Regions from separate parts of the Pseudomonas sp. P2S-1 genome, predicted to be linked through region 1. Evidence: predicted binding sites of a transcription regulator. Region 1 holds the regulator's gene; the other holds the start of a gene.
What was found. Region 1 encodes sigma-54, which starts transcription at its own class of promoters, with help from an activator protein. Its sites were predicted from a motif close to ANTGGCATNNANNTTGCTNT; they were not measured.
Positions count from the first base shown of each region.

Region 2: a site for sigma-54 is predicted at 2,330-2,349, ahead of AC2CQI_RS12630 (circularly permuted type 2 ATP-grasp protein). Genes of this name have one in related genera too.

Region 1 covers NZ_CM170068.1:5,702,104-5,709,853, forward strand. Annotated here, with positions in the region: gene AC2CQI_RS25595 (ZIP family metal transporter) at 1-465, shown strand, start outside; gene AC2CQI_RS25600 (hypothetical protein) at 864-1,055, shown strand; gene AC2CQI_RS25605 (HPr family phosphocarrier protein) at 1,101-1,373, opposite strand; gene rapZ (RNase adapter RapZ) at 1,394-2,248, opposite strand; gene ptsN (PTS IIA-like nitrogen regulatory protein PtsN) at 2,251-2,715, opposite strand; gene hpf (ribosome hibernation-promoting factor, HPF/YfiA family) at 2,728-3,036, opposite strand; gene AC2CQI_RS25625 (RNA polymerase factor sigma-54) at 3,118-4,611, opposite strand; gene lptB (LPS export ABC transporter ATP-binding protein) at 4,787-5,512, opposite strand; gene lptA (lipopolysaccharide transport periplasmic protein LptA) at 5,512-6,036, opposite strand; gene lptC (LPS export ABC transporter periplasmic protein LptC) at 6,023-6,595, opposite strand; gene AC2CQI_RS25645 (KdsC family phosphatase) at 6,604-7,125, opposite strand; gene AC2CQI_RS25650 (KpsF/GutQ family sugar-phosphate isomerase) at 7,125-7,750, opposite strand, start outside.
Region 2 covers NZ_CM170068.1:2,887,477-2,895,226, reverse strand. Annotated here, with positions in the region: gene AC2CQI_RS12645 (LTA synthase family protein) at 1-1,191, shown strand, start outside; gene AC2CQI_RS12640 (hypothetical protein) at 1,432-1,668, shown strand; gene AC2CQI_RS12635 (ribonuclease E inhibitor RraB) at 1,848-2,177, shown strand; gene AC2CQI_RS12630 (circularly permuted type 2 ATP-grasp protein) at 2,382-3,791, shown strand; gene AC2CQI_RS12625 (alpha-E domain-containing protein) at 3,795-4,745, shown strand; gene AC2CQI_RS12620 (transglutaminase family protein) at 4,742-5,530, shown strand; gene AC2CQI_RS12615 (c-type cytochrome) at 5,534-6,328, opposite strand; gene AC2CQI_RS12610 (amidotransferase) at 6,849-7,577, shown strand; gene AC2CQI_RS12605 (magnesium and cobalt transport protein CorA) at 7,555-7,750, opposite strand, start outside.

The DNA.
Region 1 (7,750 bases):
GTGGCATCCGGAACCCAGCCGGTGATCCCGGCGCGGATCTGGATCTTCGTCATTGCGATCATTGCCCACAACATTCCGGAGGGGATGGCCATTGGTGTGTCTGCCGGCGGCGGCATGCCGGATGCGGACAGCCTGGCGATGGGCATTGCCCTGCAGGACGTGCCGGAAGGCCTGGTGATTGCCCTGGTACTGGCGGGCGCCGGGATGGCGCGCTTCAAGGCGTTCCTGATCGGCGCGGCGTCGGGCCTGGTGGAGCCGGCGGCAGCGCTGGTGTGTGCCTGGCTGGTGAATGTGGCGGAGCTGCTGTTGCCGCTAGGGCTGGCCTTCGCGGCCGGGGCCATGCTGCTGGTGGTGACCCAGGAAATCATTCCCGAGTCCCGGGCCAATGGGCATCATCGATTGGCCAGCCTGGGGTTGTGCGTCGGGTTCTGCCTGATGATGGTGATGGATACCGCGCTGTCGTGATGGCGCGGTACCGCCCTTTTCAAAGGCTGTGAAGATCCTGTGGGAGCTGGCTTGCCAGCGATGAGCATGGGTATCTACACATCTCTCGTTCGGGTTCAGATTTTGGGCTTGCGCTGGATCTGTAGGAGCGTGGCTTGCCCGCGAAGGGCCACGCTCCTACAAATCCGCCGCAAGCCCAGAGATACCTATGCAGCGATGAGGCCGGCAATGACAGCACCGTTGTCAGGTCCGGCCAATCGCTGGCAAGCCAGCTCCCACAGTGTCCGCGTGGTGCTTTGGAATTTTCCTACCTCAGTTTTCCTGGGGTAGGACAAATAAGAGGAAGTCAGCGGCTTGTTCCATCCTATACAAAGGCACAGGATTCCCTGTCTGTAGCGCCAGCGAGTAGGGTGTTGTTGATGGAAGAGAATCTATTCAACCGTCTTGTTGAAAGCACGATCGAGATGGATAGGATTCACAGGGAAGAGCTTGTGTATTCCCGAAAACTCGCGGTCGACCCTGCCCTTGTAGGAGCTGGCTTGTCGGACCGCCGCACCGCTGCGATGGAGCGCGAAGCGGTCCCGAAATCATCCAGCGAGAATCTGCCATGAAAAAGCCCGCCTAATGGCGGGCTTTTTCATTGAAGGGTGGCGACTTCACTCACCCTCATCAAAGCGATTATTGATCAACTCCACCAACGCCTGAATCGCATCATTGTCCTGCTCGCCTTCCGCAAACAGGTGCACCGTCGTCCCTTTGCCCGCAGCCAGCATCATCACCGCCATGATGCTCTTGCCGTCGACCAGCTTGTCCGGCGCGCGTCCAACCTTGACCGCGCAGGGAAACTTGCCCGCCACGCCGACGAACTTGGCAGCCGCACGGGCATGCAGCCCCAGCTTGTTGATGATCTCGATTTCAATGGCGGGCATCGCGGGTGGGATCCTGTGGACTAGAGGTCGCGGTGGCGGACCTGGACGTTCTTCAATATGGGTTGCAGCAACTGGCCCAGGCGTTCGGTCAGGTAGACCGAACGATGGTGACCGCCCGTGCAGCCAATGGCAATGGTGACGTAGGCGCGATTGCTGGCAGCGAAGCGCGGCAACCATTTCAGCAGGTAGGACGAGATGTCCTGGAACATCTCTTCCACATCCGGCTGCGCAGCGAGGTATTCGATGACCGGCGCGTCCAGCCCGGAGTGCTCGCGCAGCTCAGGCTTCCAGTACGGATTCGGCAGGCAGCGCACGTCGAACACCACGTCGGCATCCACCGGCATGCCCCGCTTGAAACCGAAGGACTCCACCAGGAAGGCGGTCCCGGGTTCCGGCTGGTTGAGCAGGCGCAGCTTGATCGAATCACGCAGCTGATACAGGTTCAGGCTGGTGGTGTCGATCTTCAGGTCGGCCAGGTCGGCGATGGGGCCGAGCAGCTCGCTTTCGACCCGGATCGCTTCGCCGAGGGAGCGGTCCTGATTGGTCAGCGGGTGACGCCGGCGGGTCTCGGAAAAACGCTTGAGCAGGGTGTCTTCGTCGGCGTCCAGGTACAGCACGTCGCACTGGATATGCCGGGAGCGGGCCTCTTCGAGCAACTCGGGGAAGCGGCTCAGGTGGCTCGGCAGGTTGCGCGCGTCGATCGAGACCGCCACCCGCGGTTGCAGCAATTCGGTGTTGATCAGCGCGCTTTCCGCCAGTTGCGGAAGCAGACCGGCGGGGAGGTTGTCGATACAGTAGAAACCATTGTCTTCCAGGACATCGAGGGCGGTGCTTTTGCCGGATCCGGAACGGCCGCTGACAATGATCAGGCGCATGCTCAGGTCTCGTTCTGTGCGTCCAGGACAACCTGGTACAGGGCGGCACTGCTGTCGGCAGCCCGCAGCCTGTCGCGAACGTCCTTGCGGTCAAGCATGCTGGCAATCTGGCGCAGCAGCTCCAGGTGCGCATCGGTGGCGGCTTCCGGGACCAGCAGGACGAACAGCAGGTCGACCGGGGCGCCGTCGATGGCGTCGAAATCGATGGGGGCATCCAGGTGCAGCAGGGCGCTGACCGGGCTTGCGCAGCCCTTGAGGCGGCAGTGAGGAATGGCGATGCCGTTGCCGAAACCCGTGGAGCCGAGTTTTTCCCGGGCAATCAGGCTTTCGAACACTTCCTGTTTTTCCAGGCCGGGAACGTCCGTCCCGATCAGGTAGGCGATCTGTTCAAGTACGCGCTTTTTACTGCCGCCCGGCACGTTCACGAGGGAACGGCCGGGGGTCAGGATGGATTCAAGTCGGATCATGGATGAGGGGGATCAGCGGGCCGCTGCGCCTTGCAGCAGGCTTTGCTGTTTTTCCTTGTGTTTTTTCAGTTGGCGGTCGAGCTTGTCGGTCAAGGAGTCGATGGCGGCATACATGTCGGCGTCTTCGGCATTCGCCACCACCTCACCACCGGGGATCTGCAGGGTCGCCTCCACTTTCTGCTGGAGTTTCTCGACCTTCATGATGACCTGGACGTTGGTGATGCGATCGAAATGACCCTCCAGGCGCTTGAGCTTCTGCTCGACGTATTCACGAAGCGGAGGAGTGACTTCTACATGTTGTCCACTGATGTTGACTTGCATACTGCTTCTCCTTTATTGCCGTGCATAAAGAGGCAGGTGTTGCGCCTGCCACTGAATTGCGATGGCACATCTCAGGGAATGTCACATCAATCGCTTGCGTTCACTCGAAGGTGCAATGCCGAGGGACTCGCGGTACTTGGCGACGGTGCGACGTGCTACCTGGATGCCTTGTGCCTCCAGTAAACCAGCGATCTTGCTGTCACTCAATGGCTTTTTCTGATTTTCCGCAGCAACCAGTTTCTTGATGATCGCGCGAATGGCGGTGGAGGAGCATTCCCCCCCTTCGGAAGTGCTGACGTGGCTGGAGAAGAAGTACTTCAGCTCGTAGATTCCGCGAGGTGTGTGCATGTATTTCTGCGTGGTCACCCGGGAAATGGTCGACTCGTGCATGCCCACCGCTTCGGCGATGTCGTGCAGGACCAGCGGCTTCATGGCCTCGTCGCCATGGTCGAGGAAACCGCGCTGGTGCTCGACGATCTGGGTCGCCACCTTCATCAGGGTTTCATTGCGGCTTTGAAGGCTCTTGATGAACCAGCGCGCTTCCTGCAACTGGTTACGCATGAAGGTGTTGTCGGCGCTGGTGTCGGCGCGGCGGACGAAGCCGGCGTACTGCGGATTGACCCGCAGGCGTGGCACGGCTTCCTGGTTCAGCTCGACCAGCCAGCGCTCGTTGTCCTTGCGCACGATCACATCGGGCACCACGTACTCCGGCTCGCTGGATTCGATCTGCGAGCCAGGGCGCGGGTTGAGGCTCTGGACCAGTTCGATGACCTGGCGCAGTTCATCTTCCTTGAGCTTCATACGGCGCATCAGCTGGCTGTAGTCGCGGCTGCCGAGCAGGTCGATGTAGTCGCTGACCAGACGCTGCGCTTCGGTCATCCACGGCGTATTGCCAGGCAACTGGCGCAGTTGCAGCAACAGGCATTCGCCGAGGTTGCGTGCGCCGATGCCCGCGGGCTCGAACTGCTGGATGCGGTGCAGGACGGCTTCGATCTCGTCCAGTTCGATGTCCAGTTCGGGGTCGAAGGACTCGCAGATCTCTTCCAGGGTCTCGTCGAGATAGCCCTGGTTGTTGATGCAGTCGATCAGGGTGACGGCGATCAGCCGGTCGGTGTCCGACATCGGCGCCAGGTTGAGCTGCCAGAGCAGGTGGCTTTGCAGGCTCTCGCCGGCCGAAGTGCGGGTGGTGAAGTCCCACTCGTCGTCATCGTTGCTCGGCAGGCTGCTGGCGCTGGTCTGGTAGATGTCTTCCCAGGCGGTGTCGACTGGCAATTCGTTGGGGATGCGCTCGTTCCATTCGCCTTCCTCGAGGTTTTCCGCCGTCGGCGCGGATTGTTCGAAGCTGCTTTCCTGAGACTCGGCGACGGGCTTGCTCTCGGCGTTGTCGGCCATGGGGTCGCTGTTGTCGAAGTCGTCGCCGTCTTCCTGACGTTCGAGCATCGGATTGGACTCCAGGGCTTCCTGGATTTCCTGCTGCAGGTCCAGCGTGGAAAGCTGGAGCAGACGGATGGCCTGTTGCAACTGCGGGGTCATCGTCAGTTGCTGGCCCATTCTTAGGACGAGCGATGGTTTCATGGCTGGGGCTTTAGACCTTATTCGCCGGCGCGCATGCGCCATCTACTACACGGGCGCTGGGCGCCAATTTTAAGCAAGATATATGCCTGAAATTGTAGCGTTTGCCTAGAGCGCTGTAACAATTAAGCCGGGATAATGGCCTAATGCCAGCGCTCCGTCACTCCGGTATTGCGGCTTACAGGCGGAACTCGTGGCCGAGGTACACCTCTTTCACCAACTGGTTGGCCAGGATGGTTTCCGAGTCGCCTTCGGCGATCAGTTGGCCGTCGTTGACGATGTACGCGGTTTCGCAGATGTCCAGGGTTTCACGGACGTTGTGGTCGGTGATCAGGACGCCGATGCCCTTGGCCTTCAGATGATGGATGATCTGCTTGATGTCGCCGACCGAGATCGGGTCGACACCGGCGAAGGGTTCGTCGAGCAGGATGAACTTGGGCGCGGTGGCCAGGGCGCGGGCGATTTCAACGCGGCGGCGTTCACCACCGGACAGGCTCATGCCGAGGTTGTCGCGGATATGGCTGATGTGGAATTCCTGCAGGAGGCTTTCCAGCTCCTTGCGCCGGCCGTCGCTGTCCAGGTCCTTGCGGGTTTCCAGGATCGCCATGATGTTGTTGGCTACCGACAGCTTGCGGAAGATCGAGGCTTCCTGGGGCAGGTAGCCGATACCGGCACGGGCGCGGCCGTGCATCGGCTGGTTGCTGACATCCAGGTCGTCGATCAGCACGCGGCCCTGGTCCGCCTGGACCAGGCCGACGATCATGTAAAAGCAGGTGGTCTTGCCGGCGCCGTTGGGGCCGAGCAGGCCGACGATCTGCCCGCTGTCGATCGACAGGCTGACATCGCGCACGACTTGCCGGCTCTTGTAGCTCTTGGCCAGGTGCTGGGCTTTGAGGGTCGCCATTACTCGCCCTTCTTCTTCGGCTGGATCACCATGTCGATACGCTGGCGTGGCGTGGTGACGCCCGGTGCGCGACCGGCGGTAGCGACCTGAGTCTGGGTGTTGTAGACGATCTTCTCGCCTTCGGTGGTGTTGCCTTCGTTCACTACCTTGGCGTCATCGGTGAGGATGATGGTGTCTTTCTGGGCCTGGTACTGGATCTGCTTGGCCCAGCCTTGCATCTTGTCCGGCTTGGCGGCGGACTGCTGCTGCTCGAAGTAGGCGCGGGTACCCACCGACGTGACCACGTCGATATCGCCGTTGGCGGCGCGGGTCAGGGTCACGGTGTTGCCGGTGATCTTCATCGAACCTTGGGTGATGATCACGTCACCGGTGTAGGTGGCGATGCCTTTCTTGTCGTCCAGCTGGGCGTTGTCCGCCTGGATCCGGATAGGCTGCTCGCGATCGTTCGGCAGAGCCCAGGCGCTCGCGCTTCCCAGTGCCGCGCTCAGGCTGAGCAAATAGGGGAGGGTTTTAACGAGCCTCATACTGTCCTCTTACGTTGGACAGCAGGTCCATCCTGCCGTCTTTCAAATACGCTTTCATTCCCTTGCCCGTAGTCACGCCACCGGCGCCGTCGATTCTAACGTCTTGCTCGGTTTGCGCATATTGCTTCTGCGGGAATACCGTCATGCGGCTGGAGGTAATGATGGTGGTGCGATCCTTGTCGTCGGTGCGGGCGACCCGCACCGAATCGATCAGTTCCACCTCGGTACCGTCCGGATTGACTTCGCCGCGCTCGCTCTGCACGTGCCAGGGATACGCGGTGCCGCGATACATCTGCAGGTCCGGCTTGGTCAGCAGGGTGACCTCGCTGGCCTTGAGGTGCTCGACCTTGTCCGCAGTCATTTCATATTGCAGCTTGCCATCGGGCAGGAACTGCACACTGTGGGCATTGATCGCATAGTAGTCGATGGCACTTTCGTCGACCTGCGCCGCAGGCTGGTCGAGGAAGCGCTCGGGCACGATGTTCCAGTAGCCGATCGCCCCGAAAATCAGGGCGATCACGCCGAACAGCGCGATATTGCGGATCTTCTTGCTGAACATGACGTGCTCTACAGATAGTGGGCGTTTGCTGCTTCCAGGTTGCCCTGGGCTTGCAGGATCAGTTCGCAGAATTCACGGGCCGCGCCTTCGCCGCCGCGGGCCTGGGTCACGCCATGGGCATGCTGGCGGACGAACGCGGCAGCATTGGCGACCGCCATGCCCAGGCCGACCCGGCGGATTACCGGCAGGTCGGGCAGGTCATCGCCCAGGTAGGCGACTTCTTCATAGCTTAGGCCGAGCTGGGCGAGCAGTTCGTCCAGCACCACCAGCTTGTCTTCACGACCCTGGTACAGGTGCGGGATACCGAGGTTCTTCGCCCGGCGCTCGACCACCGGGGTCTTGCGCCCGCTGATGATTGCCGTGGTCACCCCGGAGTTCATCAGCATCTTGATGCCCTGGCCGTCGAGGGTGTTGAAGGTCTTGAACTCGCTGCCGTCCTCGAGGAAGTACAGGCGCCCGTCGGTGAGCACGCCGTCCACATCGAAAACCGCCAGCTTGATCGCTTTGCCGCGTTGCAACAGGGTATTCATCACATCACTCCGGCGCGCAGCAGATCGTGCATGTTCAAGGCGCCGACCGGACGGTCGGCCTTGTCGACGACGACCAGCGCGCTGATCTTGTGGTCTTCCATGATTTTCAGGGCCTCGGCGGCGAGCATTTCGGCGCGGGCGGTCTTGCCGTGCACGGTCATGACCTCTTCGATCAGGGTCTTGTGCACGTCGATGTTGCGGTCCAGGCTGCGGCGCAGGTCACCGTCGGTGAAGATCCCGGCCAGGCTGCCGTCGGCCTCGGCGACCACGGTCATGCCCAGGCCCTTGCGCGACATTTCCAGCAGTGCATCCTTGAGCAGGGTGCCGCGGGTCACTTGCGGCAGCTCGTCGCCGGCGTGCATCACGTTCTCCACCTTGAGCAGCAGACGGCGGCCGAGGGCACCGCCCGGGTGCGAGAAGGCGAAGTCTTCGGCAGTGAAACCGCGCGCTTCGAGCAGGGCGATGGCCAGGGCGTCGCCCAGCACCAGCGCGGCGGTGGTAGAGGAGGTCGGGGCCAGGTTCAGCGGGCAGGCTTCCTGGGCCACGCGGGCGTCCAGGTTGACTTCGGCGGCCTTGGCCAGCGGCGACTCAGGGTTGCCGGTCAGGCTGACGAGCTTGATGCCCA
Region 2 (7,750 bases), 2.8 Mb from region 1:
CGACGTGATTTCACCCCGCCGGCGGAAAACACCCTGCCGATCAAGAACGTGGTGGTGATCCTGATGGAAAGCTTCGCTGGCCACTCAGTCGGCGCGCTTGGCGCCGAGGGCAATATCACCCCGTATTTCGACAAGCTGGCCGAGGAAGGCCTGTTGTTCGACCGCTTCTTCTCCAACGGCACCCATACCCACCAGGGCATGTTCGCCACCATGGCCTGCTTCCCCAACCTGCCGGGCTTCGAATACCTGATGCAGACCCCGGAAGGTGGTCACAAGCTGTCCGGCCTGCCGGCGCTGCTCAGTGCCCGCGACTATGACGACGTCTACGTCTACAACGGTGATTTCGCCTGGGATAACCAGTCCGGCTTCTTCGGCAACCAGGGCATGACCACCTTCATCGGCCGCAACGACTACGTCAACCCGGTGTTCTCCGACCCGACCTGGGGCGTGTCCGACCAGGACATGTTCGACCGCGGTGCCCAGGAGCTGGCCCACAACTACGGCAAGAAGCCGTTCTATGCCCTGCTGCAGACCCTGTCCAACCACACGCCATATGCGCTGCCGAAGAACCTGCCGGTCGAGCCGGTCACTGGCCAGGGCCGTCTGGACGAGCACCTGACGGCCATGCGCTATTCCGACTGGGCCCTGGGCCAGTTCTTCGAGAAAGCGCGCAAGGAGCCGTACTTCAAGGAAACCCTGTTCGTCATCGTCGGCGACCACGGCTTTGGCAACACCCAGCAGGTCACCGAAATGGACCTGGGGCGCTTCAACGTGCCGCTGCTGCTGATCGCGCCGGGCATCCAGGAGAAGTTCGGCAAGCGCAACCATACCGTCGGTACGCAGATCGACATCGTGCCGACCATCATGGGTCGTCTCGGTGGCGAAACCCGTCATCAGTGCTGGGGCCGCGACCTGCTCAACCTGCCGGAAGGCGACCAGGGCATCGGTATGGTCAAGCCATCTGGCAGCGAGCAGAACGTGTTCCTGATCCAGGGCGACCGCATTCTCATGGAGTCCAAGGATTCGGCCCCGATGATGTGGCGCTACCAGCTCGGTCGCAAGTTCAGCGCCGAGCGCATCGACGATGCCGACAAGGCCATCATGGCGCAGAAGCTCGAAGCCTTTATCCAGACTGCGACCAAGAGCTTGCTGGATAACACGGCCGGCGTGGTGCACGGCATTCCGGACTGATTGACCGCTGTCCGCGCTGAAAACCCAGGACCCCGGCATTGCCGGGGTCTTGTTTTTTGGCGGCAAGCTTCATGCTGCAAGTCATAAGAAAAAAGCGATAGTGCTGCCGTCGAGCTTTTTCTTATGACTTGAGGCTTATGGCTTGAGGCAGGATCAAAAAACCGGAACAACGCCCCCCGCCCAAGGTCAACGGAAGGTAGGCCGGAAATACCTTGTACTTCCCTTCGAGGACAACGCCAGATGAAAGAGTGGGAAATCACCTTTGTGGACCAGAAGGGCGAACGCACCTCGCTGCTGCTCGCTTGCGAACACCGCCCGAGCATTGAAGACGCTGCGCGGCGGGTGAGGGGCCACCTCTTCCCGATCATGGACGAACTCGACCTCAATGACTTCCAGGACCGCGCCGCCTGTCCGACCGCCAAGTGGCTTAAAGAGCAGAACGGCGTGGAAATAACCGGCATCGCCGAAAGGCCCTGAATCGTCACAGCTGGCGATCTGCCCAGCCTGACGCTACGCTGCAAACACGGTCGTCGTTTTTTCCGGCGACGGCCGTTGCCGTCGTTACATCCGCTCGAGACCCCCACCCGACACGGGTGCATTGGGGGTGGCGTTACAGCGCCGAAAGTCTATCCATCGTGATTGAGGAGGACGATTCAATGAGCAACCTGTACGAAGACATCAGCAGCATCGTGCTGCGCCGCATGAAAGAGGGCGGTTTCGACTTCACCCAAATCCATCCCATCGAGTTTTACGCGGTATTCCCGGACGAGGAACGGGCGCGCAGGGCTGCAGGCAAGTTTCGTGGCGAGTCGCTGTGTGCCTCGGTGCATGAAAGCGACGAAGGCTGGCAGTTGGAATTGCAAAAGATCATGTACGCCACCCATGGCGGGATCGACGAGTTCGAGCATGACTTCGAGGCTGTGGTCAGGCCCTTGGGTGGCGAAGCCCAGGGCTGGGGCGTCAAGCAAGAGCGTGTGCTGACCTGAAACCCCTGCCGGGGCGGCGCCTGGCGCGGCCCCGGTTTCACCCGCGCTTCGCTATGAAGCGTGCGCCCCACAAGCGTGGCGATAGCTGCACAAGTCTGGTGCGGCATCTTTTTCGATTCTTCGCAACTGCTTGATTCATAAGCCTTATTGTCGCTGGCACGGGCTTTGCGATACTCCTTGGGCACGGGTGACAAGGAGTTCGGCATGATTCGCAGTTTCTATGATGAGATGTACGCCGCCGACGGTCAGCTCCGTCCGCATTACCGGGAATTCGCCCGCTGGCTGGGGCAAACGCCGCCGGAACTGCTGGCCCAGCGGCGCCGCGAGGCCGACCTGCTGTTCCATCGCGCCGGCATCACCTTCACGCTCTACGGCGACGAGCAGGGCACCGAGCGCCTGATCCCCTTCGACACCATTCCCCGGGCCATCCCGGCCAGCGAATGGCGGGTGGTGGAGCGCGGCTGTATCCAGCGGGTCAAGGCGCTGAACCTGTTCCTCGCCGACCTGTACCACGAGCAGCGCATCCTGCGTGCCGGGATCATTCCCGCCGAGCAGGTCCTGGCCAATGACCAGTACCAGTTGGCCATGCAGGGCCTGAGCCTGCACCGCGACCTCTACGCGCACATTTCCGGGGTCGATCTGGTGCGCGATGGCGATGGCAGCTACTACGTCCTCGAAGACAACCTGCGCACCCCCAGCGGGGTCAGCTACATGCTCGAGGACCGCAAGATGATGATGCGGCTGTTTCCCGAGCTGTTCGCCGCCCAGCGCATCGCGCCCATCGATCATTATCCCAACCTGCTTCTGGAAACCCTGAAAAGCTCCAGTCCGCTGGATAACCCCAGCGTCGTGGTGCTGACTCCGGGGCGCTTCAACAGCGCCTTCTTCGAACATGCGTTCCTGGCCCGGGAGATGGGTGTGGAACTGGTGGAGGGCGCCGACCTGTTCGTCCGCGACGAGCGGGTGTTCATGCGTACCACGGGCGGTCCGAAACCGGTGGATGTGATCTACCGCCGCCTCGACGATGCCTACCTCGACCCCCTGGCCTTCAACCCGGAATCGATGCTCGGCGTGCCCGGCCTGCTGTCTGCCTATCGCTGCGGCAACGTGGTGCTGGCCAATGCCATCGGCACCGGGGTGGCCGACGACAAGTCGGTCTACCCCTATGTCACCGAGATGATCCGTTTCTACCTCGACGAGGAGCCGATCCTGAAGAACGTGCCCACCTGGCAATGCCGCAACCCTGCCGAGCTGTCCCACGTACTGGCCAACCTGCCGGAGCTGGTGGTCAAGGAAACCCAGGGGTCCGGCGGCTACGGCATGCTGGTCGGGCCGGCCTCGACCCAGGCCGAGATCGCCGCCTTCGCCGAACGCATCAAGGCCCGCCCGGCGGCCTATATCGCCCAGCCGACCCTGTCGCTGTCGACCTGCCCGACCTTCGTCGAGAACGGCATCGCGCCGCGGCATATCGACCTGCGGCCGTTCGTCCTGTCCGGACGCGAAACCCGTGTGGTCCCCGGCGGCCTGACCCGGGTGGCGCTGCGTGAAGGCTCGCTGGTGGTGAACTCGTCCCAGGGCGGCGGCACCAAGGACACCTGGGTGGTGGAGGACTGAACCATGCTCAGCAGAACCGCTTCCGACCTGTACTGGATGTCACGTTACCTGGAGCGCGCGGAAAACCTCGCGCGCATGCTCGATGTCAGCTATTCGCTGTCGCTGATGCCCCAGGATGGCAGTGGCGATGGCCTTGATGAAATGACCCTGGCCCTGCGCATCACCGGCACTCTCGACGACTATTTGGCACGTCATGGCGAGCTGCATGCCGAGCGCCTGCTGCACTTCTTCGCCCTCGATCCGGAAAACCCGGCGAGCATCTACAGTTGCCTCGGTGCGGCGCGGGCCTGCGCTCACGCCGTGCGCGGCAAGATCACCGCCGACATGTGGGAGAACATCAACGCCACCTGGCTGGAGATTCGCGGCATCGCCGAGCAGGGCCTGGGCCGTTATGGCATGAGCCGCTTCAGCGAGTGGATCAAGGAGCGCTCGCACCTGTTCCGTGGCGCCACCTACGGCACCATCATGCGCAACGATGCTTTCCGCTTCATTCGTCTCGGGACCTTCATCGAGCGCGCCGACAACACCTTGCGCCTGCTGGACGCCCGCTACGAGATGTTCGGCGAGGCGGCGGAGAGTGTCAGCGACAGCTCCGCCCGGGGTTACTACCAATGGAGCGCCTTGCTCCGCGCCCTGTCCTCGTTCGAGGCCTATACCGAGATCTACCGCGACGCCCCCACGGCGCGCCATGTAGCCGAACTCCTGCTCCTGCGTGCCGATGTGCCCCGTTCGTTGCGCGCCTGCACCGAAGAAATCGACCAGATCCTCGCCAGCCTGCAGGGCAGCAACGGCCGTCCGGCCCAGCGCCTGGCGGCGGAGGTGGATGCCCGCCTGCGCTACACCGGCATCGACGAAGTGCTCTCGCAAGGCCTGCATCCCTGGTTGAACCACTACATTCCGCTGGTGCGCGAACTGGGCAACGCCATCCACAGTGCCTACCTGGAGGTCGTATGAGACTGACAATCAGCCACGAAACCGCTTACCACTATGAAGATCAGGTGCGCACCAGCATCCAGTACCTGCGCCTGACCCCGCCGGACAACCAGCGCCAGCAGGTACTGCAATGGCAACTGGACCTGCCGCGCCCGGTCCAGGCCCGGCGCGATCCGTTCGGTAATATCCTGCACGTCCTCAGCCTGGAAGAGCCGCATGCCGACCTGTTGATCGCTGCCCGTGGCGAGGTGGAAATCGACCCGGACCTGGAAGCCGAACAGGACAGCCAGTCACCGCTGCCCTTTCTGCGCTCCACCCGCCTGACCGAAGCCGACGAAGCCTTGCGCGCCTTCGCCAGCCAGCACTGCGGTGAGTATCGCGATCGCGGCGCGCTGATCGGCCTGATGGGCGCGCTGCATGACCATATCGCCTATCGTCCCGGCGCCACGGCGGTGGACACCAGTGCCGCCCAGGCCTTTGCCGGTGCGGCTGGTGTCTGCCAGGATCACGCCCACGCCTTCATCGCCTGCGCCCGCAGCCTGCAGGTGCCGGCCCGCTACGTCTCGGGCTATCTGTTCGACAACGACAACCAGCACATGGCCAGCCACGCCTGGGCCGAGGCCTGGCTGGACGACGCCTGGTACAGCTTCGACGTGACCAACCAGCTCGCCGTGCCGGAGCGCCATCTCAAGCTGGCGGTGGGCCTGGACTACCTGGACGCCTGCCCGGTGCGCGGCATGCGTCGCGGCGGCGGCTACGAGCAGATGCACGCCAATGTGCTGGTGACTTCCGGGTTCAACCAGTAGCCGTCAGCGCTTGTGCCGGGCCATATGGCCGAGATAGGCGAGCAGGGCGTCGAGATCGGCGTCCGGCAGCACCTCGGCGGTGAACTCCGGCATGCGCGCCTGGGGCCACTGGCGCAGGCTTTGCGGATTGCGGATATAGCGCTTGAGGAATTCCGGGCGGAAGTACTCGGTCGGGTTGTACGGCCGGTTCAGGTCCGGACCGAACTGGGCGTCACCGGCGCCATTGAGGCGATGACAGGCCAGGCAGTTTTTCTGGAACAGTTCAAAGCCGCGGGTGACCGTGGCGCTGGCATCCTTGGCCGGCAGCAGGGCGGGGAACCGCGTCGCGACCGGCTCAAGACGGCGGATGGTCGCCACCTGGTAAGGCCATTGTTCGGGCCTGATATTGCCGGCCTTTGGGTTGGTCCAGACCAGGTAGAAAGGGCCGGCCCCCGGTTTGTCCTGGCCCAGCGGCGGCCAGGGTTTTGCCGGATCTTCCACGGCGATCCAGGCGCGTGCCGGTCCCGATTTCAGTAGCGGCCCGGCAGGCATTTCCGCGGCGAAACCGTCGAGGGCCACGGCTTGCAGGTGATCATCCGGCGTGATGCCCTCGAGCAGCGCAGCAAGCGGCACTGCGCGATAATCCATGGTCTTCTTGTAGGAAACGTCCTGGTCGATGCGGATATCCCGGGCCTGCGGATGCGTGAGCAGCGCCTCGCTATCCCACTGCTTGCGGGTGCTGCCCAGTTCCAGGGTCAGTTGCGCGGCGTGCAGCGGCAGGCTCGCCAGGGCAAGCAGGAAGATGAGGCAACGGCGCATGGACGAGTCTCCAACCAGTGAGGGTCGGCAGCATACACCAGAGCTGAAATGACACTGGAAGGCGATCGCTCAACCGAACAGGCGCGTCAGGTTGGGCAGGATCAGCAGCAGTGTGGTGGCGAACAGAATAAGTCCCGCCTGACGTACCTTGTGTTGTTTGAACATGGCTATCTGCCTTTTTGTTGTTATTCCTGCAAGCCGGATGGCATCCGTGTCTCCGGTCCGGTGGGTGTCTCTGGGGGCACTTGTTTCGGACCTGCTATCAATGGGTATACAACCTGGAATGCCTCAACGTTACCGCCGATTTAGAACGCTTTCGTCTGTACTTTGGTCGACAAAGACCATTCGTTTATGAGGCCTTATGCCATCTGCGTACGACCTCCCTGACTAGACACATGCATCGGGTACACGCGCGGATTACAAGGAAATGACCGTTCGTCCGAGGGAATACTTGCTTGATACCAATATTCGCGGCAGGCTTCACCGGTGTTTTTCACCACTGTCGTTCAGGGCCAAGTCTATGTCGTTACGCATCTGCATCCTGGAAACCGACGTCCTGCGACCCGAGCTGGTCGAGCAGTATCAGGGCTATGGACGGATGTTCGAGCAACTGTTTACCCGCCAGCCGATCGCCGCCGAATTCAGCGTCTACAACGTGATGAACGGCCACTATCCACCGGAGGATGAAGTCTTCGATGCCTACCTTGTGACGGGCAGCAAGGCGGATTCGTTCGGTAATGATCCGTGGATCGCCCGGCTCAAGGCATTCCTCCTGGATCGCTACCAGCGTGGCGACAAGCTGCTGGGCGTGTGTTTCGGCCACCAGTTGCTGGCGCTGTTGCTCGGCGGCAAGACCGAGCGCGCCACCCAGGGTTGGGGTGTCGGTACCCATCGCTACGTGATGGCGGCCCGCGCCCCGTGGATGAGCCCGCAGGTGGAAGAACTGACCCTGCTGATCAGTCACCAGGACCAGGTCACCGCGCTACCGGAAAACGCCACGGTGATCGCCTCCAGCGATTTCTGCCAGTACGCGGCGTACCACATCGGCGACCAGGTACTGTGCTTCCAGGGCCACCCGGAGTTCATCCACGACTATTCCCGCGCGCTGCTCGACCTGCGCCAGGACAGCCTGGGCAGCGAGGTCTACCAGAAGGGCATCGACAGCCTGGGCGTGGATCACCAGGGCCAGACCGTCGCCGAATGGATGATGCGATTCGTCGCCCAGCCTAAAGCCAGCCAGAACGCTTGAAGCTGGCGAACAGCGCGGCGCAGCCCACCGCGATCCCGCCCAGCACGGCGAAATAGCCGTAGTGCCAGCTCAGCTCCGGCATGTTCTGGAAGTTCATGCCGTAGATCCCCGCGATCGCCGTGGGGAACGCGAGGATCGCCGCCCAGGCGGCGAACTTGCGTTGCACGATGCTC